DNA from 3 places in the Halomonas sp. YLB-10 genome. Region 2 is predicted to be linked to each of the others. Evidence: predicted binding sites of a transcription regulator. Region 2 holds the regulator's gene; each other region holds the start of a gene.
What was found. Region 2 encodes sigma-54, which starts transcription at its own class of promoters, with help from an activator protein. Its sites were predicted from a motif close to TGGCACNNNNNTTGCTNT; they were not measured.

Region 1: a site for sigma-54 is predicted at 2,295-2,312, ahead of hmpA (NO-inducible flavohemoprotein). Genes of this name have one in related genera too.
Region 3: a site for sigma-54 is predicted at 2,298-2,315, ahead of glnL (nitrogen regulation protein NR(II)). Genes of this name have one in related genera too.

Annotation. Positions count from the first base shown of each region.
Region 1 is NZ_RRCU01000011.1:20,062-24,206, forward strand. It holds gene EBB56_RS20485 (tripartite tricarboxylate transporter permease) at 1-710, shown strand, start outside; gene hmpA (NO-inducible flavohemoprotein) at 915-2,099, opposite strand; gene norR (nitric oxide reductase transcriptional regulator NorR) at 2,590-4,145, shown strand, end outside.
Region 2 is NZ_RRCU01000004.1:146,586-150,730, forward strand. It holds gene rapZ (RNase adapter RapZ) at 1-430, opposite strand, end outside; gene ptsN (PTS IIA-like nitrogen regulatory protein PtsN) at 484-969, opposite strand; gene hpf (ribosome hibernation-promoting factor, HPF/YfiA family) at 975-1,283, opposite strand; gene EBB56_RS10595 (RNA polymerase factor sigma-54) at 1,443-2,855, opposite strand; gene lptB (LPS export ABC transporter ATP-binding protein) at 3,126-3,851, opposite strand; gene lptA (lipopolysaccharide transport periplasmic protein LptA) at 3,851-4,145, opposite strand, start outside.
Region 3 is NZ_RRCU01000011.1:115,158-119,302, forward strand. It holds gene glnA (glutamate--ammonia ligase) at 1-1,327, shown strand, start outside; gene EBB56_RS20925 (DUF4124 domain-containing protein) at 1,558-2,133, shown strand; gene glnL (nitrogen regulation protein NR(II)) at 2,433-3,482, shown strand; gene ntrC (nitrogen regulation protein NR(I)) at 3,475-4,145, shown strand, end outside.

The DNA of each region.
Region 1 (4,145 bases), on a different contig from region 2:
ACAGCGTCGGCGTGCTGCCGGGCGCCGGAGGCTCCATGGCGGCCTTTGTCGCCTACGCCGAGTCCATGCGCAGCTCACGCCACCCGGAGAAGTACGGCAAGGGTTCGGTGGAAGGCATCGCGGCGGCGGAGGGCGCCAACAACGCCATGTGCAGCGGCGCCTTCGTGCCGATGCTGTCGTTCGGTATTCCCGGTGATCCCACCACCGCCATCGTGCTGGGCGTGCTGGTGATCAACGGTCTGCAGCCCGGGCCGCAGTTCCTCGACAGTCAGCTTGCGCTGGTGGCACCGATGTTCATGGCGCTGCTGGTGGCGGCCCTGGTGATGGTGCCGCTGACGCTCTACGTGCTGGGGCCCTGGTTCGTGCGGATCGTCTCGATCCGCCGCGATGTGCTCTACGCCAGCATCGCGGTGATCGCGCTGGTCGGCTGTTACGTGGCTACCTACTCGATCTTCCAGATGGGACTGGCGCTGGTGTTCGGGGTGCTCCCCTTCCTGCTGCGGCGCCAGGGCTATCCGGTGGCCTGCCTGCTGCTCGGCTTCGTGCTCGGCCCGAGCCTGGAGGAATACTGCCGACGCTCGCTGTCGCTGTCCGACGGCAACCCGCTGATCTTCCTCACCAGTCCCGACAGCCTGTTCTTCCTGGCGCTGACCGGGGTGTTCTACTACTTCATGGTGGTGAGAAAGCCCGAGGCGCGACAGCACGCCTGAGCCTCTGGTTGGTGAAAGACCGCCGCAAGACACGACAAGGCCGCGCCCTCGGGCGCGGCCTTGTCGTGGTGGGCTGAGTGGAACGCGACGGTCAGACGTGCTTGTCAGGCGACGCTACTGGTGTTGCTGAGCGGACGCGAGGGACCGAAGTTTTCATGACGGCGGCGCAGCGCAGACACGTCGAACAAGATAGCCAGCTGCGGCTCAGGCGACGCTACTGCTGTTGCTGAGCGGACGCGAGGGACCGAAGTGCTCGTAGTGACGGCGCTGCTCGGGGATACCCAGTTCTGCCAGATGGCTGTCGATGGCGCTCATGAAGGGCGGCGGGCCGACGAAGTAGCACTGAGCGTCGCCGCCGGGCAGCAGGCGGGCCAGCAGCTCACGCTCGAGGCGGCCCTTGATGTCGCCGCCGTCGCCTTCCTCGTAGGCGCAGACCCGGGTCAGCAGTTGCGGATAGTCTCGGGCAAGGGCCTCGACCTCGCCACGGAAGGCGTGGTGGTCGATGTTCCGGGCAGCGTGGACGTAGCAGACCCGGCGTCCCTGGGCCAGGGCCTGGCGCGCCAGCGGCAGCATCGGTGTCTGGCCGACACCGCCGCTGATCAGCATCACCGGCGCGTCGCCATCGTCCAGGGTCAGCTCACCGGCGGGGGGCAGCAGTTCCAGGGTGTCGCCGACGCGCATCTGCTGGTGCAGGAAGTTGCTGACCAGACCGCCCGGCTCCTGTTTCACCGAGATACGATAGCTACGGCCGTTGGGGCTGCCGGACAGGCTGTAGTGGCGATGCACGATTGCCTCGTCCACCGCCAGACGCAGGCCGATGTACTGGCCGGGCTCGGCGTCGGCCACCGGCTGGCCGTCGACCGGCTCCAGGGTGAAGGAGCGAATCACCTCGCACTCGCGCTGGATCTGGGCGACACGGAACTCGCGCAGTCCACGCCAGCCGCCGGGGCGATCGGCGAAGGCCTGGTAGCGCTCGGCTTCGGCAGCGATCAACAGCGCGGCCAGGTCGTTGTACAGGGCCGCCCAGGCGTCGGCGATCTCCGGCGTCACCACCTCGCCCAGCACCTCGCCGATGGCGGCCATCAGGCATTCGCCGACGATGGGGTACTGCTCGGGCTGGATGCCCAGCGAGACGTGCTTGCTGATCACCGTCTGCATCGAGTCGATGACCTCCTGGGGCTGGCGGCGCAGGCCGACATAGGCCAGCACCCCTCGCGCCAGCGCCTTCGGCTGGCCACCGTCGGCCTGGTGGGCCTGGTTGAACACCGCCTTGACCTCCGGGTAGCGCTCGAACATCAGCGGATAGAAACGGGCGGTGATGGCGTCGAGGTGTTCGGCGACCAGAGGGGCGGTGGCATCGATGATGGCGTCTTGGGCAGCGGTGGTCATGGCGTCTCCTGTCAGGGATATGGCGCAGCGCGCTCCCACTGTGGCAAAAAACCTTCACCGCGTCGGAGGCCTGGCTCGTTTGGGCCTACTTTTTCTCTACAGCTTGTGAACAGAGCATCGGTTGATATGCCTCGACACCTGCGGTGCTTCCACGGGGTCGGGGCGTATCGCTCGTCGCCTTTCTGTACCCTGTATGGAGCAAGCGATATGCCGCTTCGCTTGAGGTGCGCCAACTTGCCACAGTGTGGGTGATCCAGAGCGGGTAATGAGCGGGCAGTGTGGATCCACAGGGCGCTTGTCGAGAGCGCTGGTCACGCTACCCGGCTCCTTTTTTTCTGGCCCGGTTCCCGGCCACGTTTCCGACCCGATTCTGTCCCGGTATTCGCCCTGGGCAGTGGTAACTCTTGCGAATGAAATCGAGATTGCATGTCGATCTGACACTGCAAGTGCTATCGTTTTGACACTGTTGATAGTCAAAAGGACATTCGAGGTGGTCAGCTTTCTACGACGCCTGCGTGCCCTGCTGCAGCGCCTGGGCGATGAGCAGGGCCCCGAGCTCGCCGAGGCCTGGCAGGGCTTGCTCGAATCACTGGTGGCCCCCACCGCGGCGGATGCCAGCGCGTTGCTGGTGGCGCAGGGCTCCGGTCTCAGGCCGGTGGCCACCATCGGCCTGCCCGAGGGCGTGGCCGGCAGGACCTTCGCCTTGAGCGAGCATCCTCGCCTCGCCGCCATCGCCGAGGCGCCGGGGGTCTGCCGCTTTGCCGCGGACTCGCCCCTTCCTGATCCCTACGACGGGCTGCTGGATGACGGTCTTAGCCCTGTCCATGACTGCCTGGGGGTGGCGTTGCGCGACGGTGATGAGCTGATCGGCATGGTCACCCTGGACGCCCTGACCCCGGGGGCGCTGGCCGAGCTGGATGACCAGGGCCTGCTGGCGGCGGCCGAGTTGCTGGGCACCTGCCTGCGGCTGTCCCGGCGCCTGGACGGCGCCCGCCTGCAGCTCGCCCTGCAGCGCGATGACCACGGCCAGTTGCCACGTCGGCTGACTGGCTGGCGCAGTGGCGCCATGCGCAAGCTGATGGCCTCGGTGGAGCTGGTCGCCGCCACCGACATGAGCGTGCTGGTGCTGGGCGAGACCGGCGTCGGCAAGGAACGCATCGCCCATGCCCTCCATCACGGCTCGCGACGTGCCGATGGGCCACTGGTGGTGGTGAACTGCGCCGCGCTGCCGGCCTCGTTGATCGAGAGCGCCCTGTTCGGCCATCGGCGTGGGGCGTTCTCCGGGGCAACCAGCGACCATCGCGGGCACTTCCAGATGGCCGACGGCGGCACCCTGGTGCTGGACGAGGTGGGGGAGCTGCCGCTGGAGCTGCAGCCGAAGCTGTTGCGGGTGCTGCAGGAAGGCGAGGTCCAGCCGCTGGGCAGCGATCGGCTCCAGCATGTCGACGTTCGGGTGGTCGCGGTGACCAACCGGGATCTTGCCCTGGAGGTCGCCCAGGGACGCTTTCGCGAGGATCTCTATCACCGGCTCAGCGCCTTTCCGCTGGAGGTACCCCCGCTGCGCCAGCGTCCCGAGGACCTGGCGCTGCTGGTCGGACACTTCCTGGAGCAGAACCGGGTGCGTCTCGGCGTCGGCAACCTGCGCCTGAGCGAGGCCGCGCGGGTGTCGCTGGCGGCCTGGCACTGGCCCGGCAATGTACGTGAGCTGGAGTCGCTGCTGGCACGTGCCTCGCTGTTGGCATTGGCCTCGGTGGACGTGCTCGGGACGCCCGATGCTCGCCGCCGTAGCGTACGCATCGAGGTCGAGCACCTGGGGCTGGCGCCGGCGACAGCCCGGGTCACTGGCGCGCCCGCAGCGCAAGGCGACACGTCTCGAAGCGCCGTGTCGCCGGCCGATCGTCCAGCGGGCGAGGTGCTGGATCGAGAGCCCTCGCTGCGGGAGGCCACCGAGGCCTTTCAGCGCGAGCGCATCCGGCAGGCCCTGGACACTGAAGGCAACTGGGCAGGGGCGGCTCGCCGGCTGGGGCTGGACCCCGGCAATCTGCA
Region 2 (4,145 bases):
CCGACAGGCGAGAGCTGTCGATGACCAGATCGGCCAGGTCTCGAATGCCCGAAAGGGCCTTCTGTTCGGACTCGATGGCTTCCGCCAGGGTCATGTCGCTATCACGGGTCAGGGGGTGACGGCGCCGCGTGTGGGAATAACGCTCGAGCAGAATTCGCGCATCACTGGTCAGGTAGACCACCTGGCAGTCGATCGGACTCTGCTTGAGGGACGCCAGCTGGGCGGGGAAGCGTTCCAGCGCCTCAGGCAGGTTGCGGGCGTCGACGCTGACGGCGATACGGCGGGAATGACCGTTTTCCAGCTCGTCCACCAAGGCGCCCAGCAAGGTCGCGGGAAGGTTGTCGATGGCGTAGAACCCCAGGTCCTCCAGGGCCTGAAGGGCCACGGACTTTCCCGAGCCGGAGCGACCACTGATGATCACGAGCTGCATGTCCTGTCTCCTTGGGCAGGCGTCCATTGCTGATGGCCTAGGCAAGGCCGCGATCAGGAGGGAGTGTCGTCCCCTGGCGCCTGTTGGCGGATGGCTTCCTGCAGGCGCTCGTGAAGCTCGCGCTGAGAGCTGGCGTGGCGCAGACGGTGACGTGTGTCGGCGTCGTTCATGACGCCAGCGACCTGGCCGAGCAGGGCAAGATGGGCGTCGTCGGCCTCTTCCGGCACCAGCAGCACGAACACCAGATCGACGGGCTCACCATCGATGGCATCGAAGTCGACAGGTTCCGCGAGTTTGAGGAAGCCGGAGATGGGCGCCTTGCAGTGGGGGTTGCGGGCATGGGGAATGGCGACGCCATTGCCGATGCCGGTACTGCCCAGGCGCTCACGTCCGATCAGCCGACTGAAGACCTCCTGGCTGTCCAGGCTCGGGGTGTTCTGCGCAATGAAGGTGCTGAAAAACTCCAGCACCCTCTTCTTGCTGCCTCCCGGGACATCGAACAATGTGCGCTCGGGAGGGAGAATGGCTTCCAATGTCATGAGAGTCAGCGAATTCCGGCGCCTTGGGCGCGGGCTTGGGATTTTTCCTTGTGCTTGACCAGCTGGCGGTCCAGCTTGTCGGCAAGGGCGTCGATAGCAGCATACATGTCGCCGTCCTGCGCTTCGGCATGCAGGTCGGCACCGGCGGCGTGAAGGGTGCAGGCGGCCAGCTGGCGTTCCTTTTCCACCGAGAGGGTCACCTGGACGTTGGTGATGTTGTCGTAGTGGCGCTCCACACGGGCGAGCTTCTCTTGTACGTAGTCACGCAGGGGATCGGTCAATTCGACGTGGTGGCCGGTGATGTTGACTTGCATGACAGGCTCCTTGCTCTTTCGGGTGGTGGCTTGATTGTAACCCTTTTTCCGATCCTGCAAACCCCCTCGACGCTACGCAGAAAGACGCAGATGTCATGCGAAATTTCAAGTGCTTGCGCTTTCCCGATAACTAGGCTAGCGACGCCGCAGCGCAAGGCCTCAGCGCAGTCGCTTGCGCTCGCTGGAAGACGGAATATTCATGGCTTCCCGGTACTTTGCCACGGTGCGTCTGGCGACATTGACACCGTCTTCCGCCAGCAATTCCACCAGTTTGCTGTCCGACAGAGGTTTGCGGGCAGGTTCCTTTTGAATCAACGATTTGATCATGGCGCGGATGGCGGTACTGGAATGGGCGTCGCCATCCTGGCCGACCTGGCTCGAGAAAAAATACTTCAACTCGAACACGCCGCGAGGCGTGTGCACGAACTTCTGGGTGGTCACGCGGGAGATGGTGGACTCGTGCATCTCCACCTTGTCTGCGATATCGGCCAGCACCAACGGTTTCATGGCCGCTTCTCCCTGCTCGAGGAAGTCGATCTGACGCACCATGATTTCCCGGCCGACCTTCAGCAAGGTGTCGTTGCGGCTGGACAGACTCTTGATCAGCCAGCGCGCCTCCTGCAGGTGGTCCTTGAGGAACTGGTTGTCCTGGCTCTTGTCCGCGCGCCGAATCAGCGCAGCGTAGTCGGGCTGGATGCGCAGTCGGGGCATTGCATCCGGGTTGAGTTCAACGCGCCAGCCCTCTTCGGTGTGGCGTACCACCAGGTCGGGAATGACGTAGTCGTTATCGCTGTCACCGAACTGGCTGCCGGGACGTGGGTCGAGGCTTCGGATCAGCTCGATGACGCTGTCGAGTTGGTCGTCATCGAGTCCTAGCCGGCGCTTCAGCAGACGTCGGTCGCCGCTGGCCAGTGCCTCGAGAAACTGTCTTACCAGTCGTCCGGCCTGGGGCAGCAGGACGGTATCGCGAGGCAGACTATCCAGTTGCAGCATCAAACACTCGCGCAGGTCGCGGGCGAACACTCCGGTCGGTTCGAACTGTTGCAGCCGAACCAGCACCGCCTCCACCTCGGCGAGGGGAGGGGGGCGACGACCGTCTTGCTCGAGCCCCTGGGCGATGTCATCCAGTGTCTGCTCGAGATAGCCGTCGGCGTTGACCGCGTCGAGCAGGCTCTCGGCGATCAGGCGCTCCTGGTCGCTGACGTCGAGCATCGCCAGTTGCCAGCTCAGGTGGCTGTGCAGTGACTGGGAGCTTGCCTGGCGCTCGAAATCCGCCGCCTCGCCACTGCCGGCGGGGGTGGTGCCCAGGTCCTGGTAGGTGTCGGACCAGTCGCTGTCCACACTGAGTTCCGAGGGAATCTGATCCGCCCAGTCATCTTCCGCGGCTTCCCTGGTCTGCTGTTCGCCGAACTCGTCCTCGAGTTCGAGCATGGGGTTGGCCTCCAGCGCCTGCTGGACCTCCTGGCGCAGGTCCAGAGTCGAAAGCTGCAGCAGGCCGATCGCCTGTTGCAGTTGCGGGGTCATGGTCAGCTGGGTACCGATGCGCAGCTGCAGTGACGCCTTGAGGGCCATGGGTCGGGATCCACCAGTGTTGTCGAAAGGCTTTACCCTAACGACGAGTCATCAGACATGCAAGCATCTTGCCAAGTTGGTGTTTTTTGACCTGTGGGAGGGAGTGAAAAGGTCGATGTGGAACAACTTGGTAGGGGGGGAGGTGTTTCTTTCGAGGGAGGCCCTGTGTGCAAGGTGAGGCCGACCCTTTCGGGGCCGGCGCTTGGATGCTGATGCTGGCAAGTGTTGCGGCCGCTTGAGGCGACTGCGGCTGTCGGGCGGCCCTGCGGTCTAAAGGCGGAAGTTTTCGCCCAGGTAGACCTCCTTGACGCGCTGGTTGGCAAGGATGGACTCGGCGCTGCCCTCGGCGATGATCTGGCCGTCGCCGACGATGTAGGCACGATCGCAGATATCGAGGGTCTCGCGCACGTTGTGATCGGTGATCAGGACGCCGATATCGCGGGCCTTGAGTTGACGAATGATGGACTTGATCTCGCCCACCGAGATCGGGTCGACCCCGGCGAAGGGTTCATCGAGCAGGATAAAGGCCGGCTCGGTGGCCAGGGCGCGGGCGATCTCGACCCGGCGCCGCTCCCCGCCGGACAGGCTCATGCCGGGGTTGTCGCGAATATGGCTGACGTGGAAGTCCTCGAGGAGTTGCTCGAGACGTGCTTCTCGGCCCTCGCGGTCGAGGTCCTTGCGGGTCTCGAGGATCGCCATGATGTTGTCGGCCACCGACAGCTTGCGAAAGATCGAAGCCTCCTGAGGCAGGTAGCCGATACCGGCCAGCGCGCGCTGATGCATGGCCGCGCGGCTCAGGTCCCGATCATCGATGCTGATGCTGCCGGCGTCGGCTCTGACCAGGCCGACGATCATGTAGAAGGAGGTGGTCTTGCCGGCCCCGTTGGGGCCCAGCAGACCGACGATGCTGCCCTGCTCGATCGACAGGCTGATGTCCTGGACGACGCGACGCTTCTTGTAGCTCTTGGCCAGATGGCGAGCGTGGAGAGTCTTCATCAGTTTCCTTGGCTTTCCGGCTCGAGGGTCATGCGAATGCGCTGCTCGCCCTGGACGCCCTGGGCGCTGGAGCGGGCCTGGACCACGCGGCGATCGAGGAAGTACTCCAGATAGGCACCGTCGAAGGTGTCATTGGCCTTGTGCAGCTCAGCCTGGTCGATCAGCTCCATGCGGCGTTCGGCCACGTGGTAGATCACCTTGCGGCCCCAGCCCTTGACCACCGGTTCTTCCGGGGATGGCTTCTGCTCGAGGTAGGCACGTGAGCCGGTCGCGGTCGCCAGTGACAGTTGTCCT
Region 3 (4,145 bases), on a different contig from region 2:
AGAGCAGCACGTCACCATTCCGGCCGCCGAGGTCGACGAAGAGTTCTTCGAGAATGGCCAGATGTTCGATGGTTCCTCCATCAACGGCTGGAAGGGCATCAACGAGTCCGACATGATCCTGCGTCCGGAGGACGGCACCGGCTTCCTCGACCCCTTCACTGAAGACGCGACCCTGATCCTGCGTTGCGACATCATCGAGCCGGCCACCATGCAGGGCTACGAGCGTGATCCGCGCTCCATCGCCAAGCGCGCCGAGGCCTACCTGCAGTCCTCTGGCCTGGGCGACACCGCCTTCTTCGGCCCCGAGCCCGAGTTCTTCATCTTCGACGAGGTGCACTGGAAGGCCGATATCGAAGGCGCCATGTACAAGATCAGCTCCGAAGAGGGTGCCTGGTCCACCGACCGCGCCGTCGAAGGTGGCAACCTCGGTCACCGTCCGCGGGTCAAGGGCGGCTACTTCCCGGTTCCGCCGGTGGACAGCTTCCATGACATGCGCGGTGCCATGTGCAACACCCTCGAGGCCATCGGTCAGAAGGTCGAGGTGCACCACCACGAGGTGTCCAACGCCGGCCAGAACGAGATCGGTGTTGCCTTCAACACCCTGGTCAAGAAGGCCGACGAAGTTCAGGAAATGAAGTACGTGATCCACAATGTGGCTCACGCCTACGGCAAGACCGCCACCTTCATGCCCAAGCCGCTGGTCGGCGACAACGGCAGCGGCATGCACGTCCACCAGTCTTTCTGGAAGGACGGCCAGAACCAGTTTGCCGGTGACGAGTACGCCGGTCTGTCTGAAATGGCGCTTTACTACATCGGCGGTATCATCAAGCACGCCCGCGCCCTGAACGCCTTCACCAACGCTTCTACCAACTCCTACAAGCGTCTGGTGCCGGGCTTCGAAGCGCCGGTCATGCTGGCCTACAGCGCCCGTAACCGTTCTGCTTCCATCCGTATCCCGTACACCGCAAGCCCGAAGGGCAAGCGTGTCGAGGCGCGTTTCCCCGACCCGACCGCCAACCCCTACCTGTGCTTCGCGGCGATGCTGATGGCCGGTATCGACGGCATCAAGAACAAGATCCACCCCGGCGACGCCATGGACAAGAACCTCTATGACCTGCCGCCGGAAGAAGGCAAGGCTATCCCGACCGTGGCCGAGAGCCTCGACCAGGCGCTGGCAGCCCTCGACGAGGACCGCAGCTTCCTGACCGAAGGTGGCGTCTTCACCGACGACATGATCGACGCTTACATCGAGCTCAAGAACGAGGACGTCGAGCGCCTGCGCATGGCGACCCACCCGATCGAGTTCGACATGTACTACAGCTGCTGATCGGCATAGCGCCTCGTGCGTTCCGTCGGCCCCGCGATGATCGCGGGGCCGATTTTTTTTGCGCGGGCCTTGCGCCTGGGCAAGGGATCCCCTTGGCGCGGGTCGTGGCTGACGTCATCCTCGTCAGGGGAAGGTCGGCGAGGGCAATCACGATGATGCAGCGGTGGACGCGCAGGGCAGGCCGGGAGAGGGGCGAGAGCGCTCCCTCGTCGCCGAGTCGACCGTCACTGATGGCCATTGCCTTGCTGGCAGCGTCCGGGCTGGCGTTGCCGGTGGCAGAAACCGTGCCGGCGAGCACCATCTATCGCAGTGTCGGTCCCGACGGCGTCGTGCGCTACAGCGATACCCCCTCGGCCGGCGCCCGCGAGCTGGCACCGCCGCCGTTGTCCAGCGCCCCTGCGCTGGATGTGGCGGCGCCCTCCAGGCCGACGGCGCCTTCAGTACCAGGCCCGGATAGCGACGCCGATATCTTCCAGCCCCACGATGTCCTGGCCATCGCCTCTCCGGCGGATGGCAGCGTGTTGCCCACGGGGGCCGGGGGAAGATTGAAGGTGCTGGCCGCGATCAGCCCGCCTCCGGCGACGGGGGATCGCCTCGGCCTGGAGGTCGACGGTGTGCTCGCCACCAGCGTCACCGGCATCGGCCCACTGTGGCTCACCAATCTGGAGCGTGGCGAGCATCGCCTGGGCCTGGTGGTGCTGGCCCCGTCGGGAGAGGTGCGTCAACGCAGTGCCGATATCGTCATCCACGTACAGCGCGCAAGCCGCCTGCTTCCCGCCAACCCCCTTCGTCCTGCGCCGCCTTGACCCGCGATCTGCGGGCCTTGTGCGGACAGTGATCCAGGCGAGACTGCCCTGCACCAGGTTGGTGCACTAAAATGGTGCGTAGGTGCGCCGACGGTGACCCGCCTCCTCGACAAAAGCACCGTCCTGGCGCCTGCGCGGCGGGAGTGTGCCACTGGCACCAAGGCTGGCCCGCTTCTTGCTTTGAATGTTGTTGTCTGACGCCTGCTCGAGGCCGAGACCTGGACCGCCACCATGGAATGCCGGCTTGGCGCCGTGGCGGCCTCTATCGAGTGGGCGCTTTGCCCCATCAGGATGGACCCATGACGCCTGGCATCATCGAACACCTCACAACTGCGGTCATGCTGCTCGACGGCGAGCTGCGACCGACCTGGATGAACCCGGCGGCCGAGACCCTGCTGGCGGTCAGCGCCAGTCGGGTTGCCGGCGTGGCGCTGACCGACTGGCTCAGCGGCGAGGATGATATCGCCGAGGTGCTGATACGTGCCCGGGATGGGCAGCATCCCTATACCCAGCGGGAGGCGCGGCTGGTCCTCGCCGGTGGAGACCCCCTGACGGTGGACTACACCGTGACGCCGCTGTCGCCTGATGAGCTGCTGCTGGAGATGGAGCCACGGGATCGGCTGTTGCGAATCTCCCGCGAGGAAGCGCTGCAGTCGCGCCAGGAAACCATGAAGGTGCTGGCGCGGGGGCTGGCCCACGAGGTCAAGAACCCCCTGGGGGGGATTCGTGGTGCAGCGCAATTGCTCGAGCGTGACCTGGAGCAGACGCCGGCGCTCAAGGAGTACACCCGGATCATCATCGAAGAGGTGGATCGGCTCCGGGATCTGGTCGATTCCATGCTCGGGCCCAACCGGGTGAGTCGGCGAGAGCCGCTGAACATCCACCGGGTGCTGGAGCGGGTACGCGCGCTGCTATTGGTCGAACAGCCGCGGGTGGGCATCGAGCGCGACTATGATCCCAGCCTGCCGGAGTTGACCGGCGATGAAGCCCAGTTGATCCAGGCGGTGCTCAATGTGGCCCGCAACGCCGTCCAGGCGCTGGTCGAGTCCGAGACACCGAACCCGGTGATGACCCTGAGGACCCGCGCGCGCCGCCAGTTCACCCTGGGCGCCCAGCGCCATCGTCTGGTCTGCGACGTCAGCGTGATCGACAACGGCCCGGGCGTCCCCGAGACGCTGCGCGAGACCCTGTTCTATCCGATGGTGTCCGGTCGTGCCGAGGGCAGCGGCCTGGGGCTGTCGATCGCCCAGTCGGTGCTGCACCAGCACGAAGGGCTGATCGAATGCGAGTCCGAGCCTGGACGTACCGAATTCCGTCTGTTGATTCCCCTGGAGATGAGTCATGACTGATACCGCTCGTGTAATGATCGTCGACGACGACCGGGCCATACGCTGGGTGCTCGAGCGCGCCCTGGCGCAGCCGGACCTTGAGGTCGAGGCGGTCGAGCGGGCCGACGGTATCCTCGATCGACTGCTGGCCGAGCCGCCCGACGTGCTGGTCACCGATATCCGCATGCCAGGTATCGACGGACTCGATCTGATGGCCAAGGTGCGCCAGGTGCACCCGGACCTGCCGGTCATCGTGATGACCGCCCACTCCGACCTGGACAGTGCGGTGGCTTCCTATCAGGGCGGGGCCTTCGAGTACCTGCCCAAGCCGTTCGACGTGGACGAGGCGCTGGCCCTGGTGCGACGCGCGGTGGCCCACGTGCGCGAGCGCCAGCGGCCGGTCAGCGTGCCCGAAGGACTCGACGCCGAGATCATCGGTGAGGCTCCGGCGATGCAGGAGGTGTTCCGGGCCATCGGGCGCCTGGCGCACTCGCATATCACGGTGTTGATCAACGGCGAGTCCGGGACCGGCAAGGAGCGTGTGGCGCGTGCGCTTCATCAGCACAGCCCCCGCGCCGCCAATCCCTTTATTGCCCTCAACATGGCGGCGATCCCGCGGGATCTGATCGAGTCGGAGCTGTTTGGCCACGAGAAGGGCGCCTTCACCGGCGCCAGCGCCAGTCG